2 linked regions of the Methylosinus trichosporium OB3b genome follow. The protein of the gene in region 1 interacts with the protein of each later gene in a pairwise test. Links are inferred from orthologs where the notes say so. Each region holds a gene or a part of one and is shown in the gene's direction. Other genes may lie near its edges. The genes, in order: recJ and CQW49_RS15870.

Region 1 (3,239 bases):
GCTTGCACAATTCGACGACGCGCTCTCGCGCCGCCTTCACATCGTCGCGGCTGCGCGCCTCGGCCAGCGCCAGATGCAGCTGGGCGATGCGGTTCTGCCGCAGGATGGCGAAGCTCTCGCGGGTGAGCAGTGCGACGAGGGCGACGACCGCGATCGCAGCGAGCGTCAGGCCGATCGTTCCGAACAAGGCGGAATGGGCGAACAAATCCTCGACGAGATTGGTGAGCCAGAGGCCTGCGGCCATTGTGACGAGGCCGAGAACCGAGGAGGCGAGGAGGCCGCCCCAGGAAAACAGCAGGCTGCTCAGCACGCCGCTCTTCTGCGCCGCCTCGACCGCCTTCTCCTGCTCGGCGGGGTCGCGCGTCTCGTCGAGCTCGAGAGAGAAGATATCGGCCTGCGGCTCGATGAAGCTCGTCGCCGGCGCGCGCTCGGGCTCCTGCGGGCGGGCGCTCTTGGGCGGAACGATCTGCTCGCCTTCCAATCGGAAGGCGCGCGGCCGTGGCCTTCGTTCTGCTTCGCTCATCTCTTGCTTTCGCTGTCCATGGCTTGCGCCTTCTAGCGCATGGCCGGCGCGCGCGCTCGGGAATTTTCCGTTGCGTCGTCCACAGCTGTGGATGGCGGCGCGGCGCAGCTCGAGGCGACTCGCTTTCGCCGGTTCCGGCCGATAGCGTCTCGCCTCCGCCGTCACGGCGCGATTCGAAGTCTCTTAGAGCCGCCAATGCCGGATGCGATCGCTTTGCGCGACGAGCGCCAGTTTTTTTTGGGCGTCGAGCGCTCGCTCTCCGGCCGCGTCTGGCGGCCGCGCCTCGCGGCGGCGGAGGAGGGGCGGGCGATCGCCATCTCCCAGGTCCTTGGCCTCGGCGATCTGCTGGCTCGTGTTCTCGCCGGGCGCGGCGTCACTCAGGAGAGCGCGCCGGCCTTTCTCGATCCCAGCCTGCGCGCTCTGATGCCCGATCCGCTCCTGCTCCAGGACATGGATGCGGCGGTCGACCGTCTCGCCCGCGCCGTCGAGACCGGCGAGCAGGTCGCCGTCTTCGGCGATTATGACGTCGACGGCGCCGCCTCGAGCGCGCTGCTCGTCGAGTTTTTGCAGGCGGCCGGCTGCCCGCCGCCGTTTCTCCATATCCCCGACCGCATCCTCGAGGGCTATGGGCCCAATGTCGAGGCGATCTCCGAGCTGAGGCGGCGGGGCGCGAGCTTACTGGTCACGCTCGACTGTGGCACGACCAGCCATGAGGCGCTCGCCCACGCCCGCGCCCTCGGGCTCGACGCCATCGTCATCGACCACCATCAGGCGCCCGAGCGGCTGCCCGAGGCGATCGTCGTCAATCCCAACCGCGCCGACGATCTGTCCGGCCTCGGCCATCTCTGCGCCGCCGGGGTCGCCTTCATGACGCTCGTCGCGCTCTCACGCGAGCTGCGTGTTCGCGATTTCTGGACGGGCGTGCGCCCGGAGCCGGAGCTGCTCGCCGCGCTCGATCTCGTGGCGCTGGCGACGGTCGCCGACGTCGCGGCGCTGCACGGTCTCAACCGCGCTTTCGTGACCAAGGGACTCGCGGTGATGAAGGGGCGCCGCCGGGTCGGCCTCGCGGCGCTGCTCGACGCGGCGCGCGTCGACGGGCCGCCGCGTCCCATGCATCTCGGCTTCGCGCTCGGCCCGCGCATAAACGCCGGCGGGCGGATCGGCGACGCAGCGCTGGGCGCCCGGCTGCTGACTCTGCGCGACCCGATCGAGGCGGCGCGGATCGCAGCCGAGCTCGACCGTCTGAACGGCGAGCGACAGGCGCTCGAGAGGGCGACTCTGGAGGAGGCCGAGGCCGAGGCGGACCGGCAGCTGATGCGCTCCAATCGGCTCTCCTGCCTCGTCGTGGCCGGAGCGGATTGGCATCCGGGCATCGTCGGGATCGTCGCTTCCAGGTTAAAGGATAAGTTTAAGATTCCCGCCTTTGTTATTGGACAAAAAGGGCAATCTTGTTCAGGTTCAGGTAGAGCTTCAACAGGCGTCGACCTCGGCCGGGCGGTGCGCCGCGCGGTCGAGGCAGGAGTGATCGAAAAGGGCGGAGGCCATCGGGCGGCGGCCGGCGTGACGCTCGCGCCACCGCGGATCGACGCCTTTCGCGTCTTCATGAATGACGCGCTCGAGGAGGAGGTGGAGCGCGCCCGCGCCAGCGACGCGCTGCTGGTCGACGGCGCGCTGACCGCCCGCGGCGCCGACGCCGATCTCGTCCGCGCGCTCGAGCGGGCGGGACCCTTCGGCTCGGGCAATCCGGAGCCGCTGTTCGTCTTTCCCGACCATCGCATCGTCGACGCCGGCGTCGTCGGCTCCGATCATGTGCGGGTGCGGCTGCAGTCGGGGGACGGGGCGCGGCTCGACGCCGTCGCCTTTCGCGCAGTCGGCAATGAAATCGGAGAAGCGCTGCTGCGCGGTCGCGGCGATCTCCTGCACGTCGCCGCCCGCATCGGCACGCGCGTCTATCGCGGCGTCGAGCGGATGGAGACGCGAATCGTCGATCTCGCACGCGCCGATCGTCGTTTATCGTAAACGCCGTGTTACCCCTTGTTGAACGGAGCTTTTCCGAACTGCGATCTGGGGATTGTCGCATTTTGGTCGCAATTGGCCGCTCTCATGCCCAAGCTCGAGAGTTGCGACGGGGGGCGGCGGCCTCGCGTTAACTTTTACGCAATTGCCTCGCGCCACACTGGAGGAATGCGATTGCTTCTCACACGAGCGAATGCGCGAGACATCATGGTTCTGCAATCTGGACTGCCGACCCTTCGCCGCTCTTTCGCCCTTCTGGGCCTCTGCGCCCTGGCCGGCTGCTCCTCGGCCCCGCCGCCGGTTCAGCGCCTCGCCCATCATCGCGGGCAGGTCGATCCCCGCTATGGCGTGGCCCCCAGTCCGCGGGTCGTCGCCGACGGCGAGCCGGTGCCGCGCGGCGGCGGCTCTTATATGGTGGGCAAGCCCTATCAGATCGCCGGCCGGACCTATTATCCGAGCGAGCGGCCCAATTCGTCGATCGGCCTCGCCTCCTGGTATGGCTCGGATTTTCACGGCCGCCGCACGGCCAATGGCGAGGTGTTCGACCGCGAGTCGATCAGCGCCGCCCATCCGACGATGCCGCTGCCGAGCTATGCGCGCGTCACCAACCTGCGCAACCACCGTTCGATGATCGTACGCGTCAACGACCGCGGCCCCTATCATGGCGGCAGGGTGATGGACGTGTCGCAGCGCGTCGCCG
Region 2 (3,265 bases), 3.0 Mb from region 1 along the record:
CCGCGAAGCGAATGGATCTGTCGCCGCTGTTCGAAACGGTGAACGCTCTTCTCGCGCGTCGAAACAAGGGACGTTTCAGCGTGATCTACTGCGACACCGAAGTCGTGACAGCGGTCTATCTTCGGCCGAACGAGCGACCAGCCTTTCACCGATGGGCCGAACGACAATGTTTTGCGGCCGGTCCGCTGCTGGAGTTCATGCAATAGCAGGCGAACCGCACGATCCACTCGACCGCCATGCGTTCCACGAGTGCGTCCATAACGGAATGACGACGACCTTCGTCAAGAAACCGCTTGATCGCGCACAACTACAGAAAATCGGAAGCGGCAATGTTTTCGTAGGGCCGTCAGATTTCGCCGGAAGCAGACATTCGAGGCGCGTTCGCCTTATGCCGCCTTTCCGCCCATTGTGGACGCGCAGACGAGTCCGATGCAACGTCTGATACGGGTCACGTTCGGCCAATGGGGCGGCGTCAGCGCGGCGCCCCGGCCGCGTTGTAGTGAGTGTCTGTCTTAACCGGACAGCCACAGTTCCATTGGCCGCTGTGATTTTGTTCTTTGTTCGTTCTCACACTTGCGCTAGGCTGAAGTCCTCTTTTCGATTCGGCGTGGCGCATGGCGACTCTCATCATCACGGAAAAATCCAGTCAGGCGAAGGACCTGCGCGCGGCGCTCGGGGCCCGCTATGGGCAGATTCTGCCGGCCGAAGGCCATCTGCTTCGTCTCGCCGAGCCCGACGAGATCAATCCCGCTTGGAAGAGCTGGTCCTGCGTCGTCCTGAAGCCCGACGGGCTCTATCCGACTCGCGCCGCCGCGCAGGGCAATAAGCCGGCGAAGCTCGCGGCCATACGGGCGGCGCTCTCCGCCTGTGACGATGTGATATTGGCGACCGATTGCGACCGCGAGGGCCAGCTGATCGGCCAGGAAATCCTCGATCATCTGAACTATCGCGGGCGCGTGCGGCGAGCTTTGTTCACCGCCCAGGACCCGAAGACGCTCCAGCAGGCCTTCGCCCGGCTGAAGCCCAACGCCGAGATGCGCCCGCTCTATGAGGCGGCGGTGGCGCGCCAGCAGGCCGACCAGATCTTCAATCTGTCGCTGACCCGAACCGCGACGAAGACCTTGCTCGCGCCCGGCGTGCGGGGCGTGATCGGGATCGGCCGGGTGAAGACGCCGACCCTGGCGATCGTCTGCCTGCGTGAATTGGAAATCCGCAATTTTCGCCCCGAGGATTATTTCGAGATCGTCGCCACGGCGACCGTCGAGGGCGGCGCCTTTCTGATGCGTCACGCGCCGGCGCCCAAGATGCGGATCAAGAAGCGCGCCGAGGCCGAGACGATCGCCGCGGCCGCCGGCGGCTACCGCGGGCCCCTCGGCGTCACGGTCGACGACAAGCGTCAGGTGCCGCCGCGTCTCTTCGATCTTCCGTCCTTGCAGAAGACCTGCGGCCAGCGCTGGGGCTGGACCGCCGACAAGACGCTGTCGGTGGCGCAGGAGCTCTATGACGGCGAGGGCAAGAAGCTGATCACCTATCCGCGCGCGGAGGCGCGCTACCTCGCCGAAAATCAGATCGGCGACGCGCCGGCCATCGTCGCCGCTCTGACGCGCCTGCGCGGCTTCGCGCAGCTCGACATCGCGTCTCCGGTGATCCGGCGCGGGAAATCCGGCCATTTCTGCGACAAGGCGCTGGAGGGCGTGTCGCATCATGCGGTCGTGCCCAATGTCAATGTTCTCGACGATCTCGAAACGCGGCTGACGCGGCTCGATGACGACGAGAAGCGGCTGTTCGCGCTCATCTGCCGTTCCTATCTCGCCGCGGTGATGCCCGATTACGAATATCGGCAGACCGTCGTCACAATGGCGGTTCCCATTCCCGGCCGAACAGCCGCGGAGTTCCGCGCCGTGGGGCGGATTCCGCTGCGGCTCGGCTGGAAGGCCGTCTATCAGGCGCATGAGCCGGACGCCGAGACCGAGGCGGAGCAGACGCTTCCCGCGCTCCGCGACGGCGAGAGCGCGGTTCTGTCGGACGCGCGCGTCGAAGCGAAGCGAACGCAGCCGCCGCCGCGCTACAACGAAGGCACGCTCGTCGATGCGATGCAGAATGCGTGGCGCTTCGTCGAGGACGCGGCGCTTCGCGACCGGCTGAAGGAGGCCAAGGGCATCGGCACGCCGGCGACCCGGGCGGAAATCATCAAGGGATTGAAGCGGCAGAATTTGCTGACGGCGGATGGCAAGCTCGTCGTGCCGACCCCGGCCGGCTTGCAGCTGTTCGAGCTGTTGCGCGGCGCGGCGCCTGCGCTCGTCGATCCCGCCACCACCGCTCTATGGGAGATGCGCCTCGACGAGGTCCTCGTCGGCAAGGCCGACTATCATGCGGTGATCGACGGCGTCGCCACGGCCGCGCGCGAGCTGATCGAGGCGCTGGTCGAAAAGTCGATCGGCAAGGTCGAGCTGGCGGCCTCCGCGCCGGCGCGTCGACGCCGGGGCGCGCCGGCCGCCACCGCGAAGAGCGCCGGCGCGGGGCCGCGTCGTCGTGGATCGAAGACGCAGCGTGCGCCGAAGGCGAAACCGCCCGAGACGGACAGCAATGAGCGCGGCGGGCGTTCGAAAGCGCCGACCGACAAGATGGTCGCCTATGCGGAAAACCTGTCGCGCGCCAAGAAAGTGAAATTGCCCGACCTCTATCGGCAGGACTTCGACGCCTGCCGCAAGTTCCTCGACGAGCATGCGAGATAGCTCGGCTCCTATGTTCCCTTCACATTTCACGATCGCCATTCCAAACGCTCGCCCGTCACGGCGCGAACAACAGGTCGAGATCGGCCTCGGTCAGAGCGAGGGTCGGGGTTCCCTCCGGGTCGAACAGGCTCTCGGCCAGCGCGCGCTTCTCGTCCTTCAGCGCCTGTCATCTTCTCCTCGATCGCGCCGGCTGGGCGCGGTCAGCAGCGCGTCGCGCCAGCCGTAGGCTGGTTGATCGCTGCGGCTCGCGCGAGAACGCCGATGTGACCTAGCTCCGAGCGTTCCGCGACGAAGTGCCGCTGCGCTATGAGCTAATTGATATCTTTTCAGTTCCTCCGCCACTGCTGTGCAAAGCGGGAAGTTTCGGTAATTTGCGAGGGAGAGGTTCTGGTCTCGTTAGGCTCCTCCGCGTAGCTTCAACTTCAGCGTCTCAAATCGCTCGATCTCCCGCCGCGCGGAACTTCTGCGACGGAAGGACGGTGATGCAGCACGACCGGTTCGGACGAGTGTGCAAAGGCGCGAGAGACGGA

The links.
Region 2: the proteins of recJ (region 1) and CQW49_RS15870 interact in binary tests that used the Escherichia coli proteins (3 or more experiments, as listed by UniProt). The link is inferred for Methylosinus trichosporium OB3b from one-to-one orthologs.

What each region holds. Positions count from the first base shown.
Region 1 is NZ_CP023737.1:266,840-270,078, forward strand. The notes cover bases 203-3,130. They hold recJ (single-stranded-DNA-specific exonuclease RecJ), read left to right. Parts: upstream 203-718; coding sequence 719-2,542; downstream 2,543-3,130. Other genes in these bases: CQW49_RS01305 (YcjF family protein), read right to left, coding at 203-523; CQW49_RS01315 (septal ring lytic transglycosylase RlpA family protein), read left to right, coding at 2,747-3,130. Also shown: more of CQW49_RS01305, read right to left, coding at 1-202; more of CQW49_RS01315, read left to right, coding at 3,131-3,239. UniProt on the Escherichia coli protein: Single-stranded-DNA-specific exonuclease.
Region 2 is NZ_CP023737.1:3,313,901-3,317,165, forward strand. What follows is about bases 221-3,174. They hold CQW49_RS15870 (DNA topoisomerase), read left to right. Parts: upstream 221-614; coding sequence 615-2,735; downstream 2,736-3,174. In the rest of the region: CQW49_RS15865 (hypothetical protein), read left to right, coding at 1-206.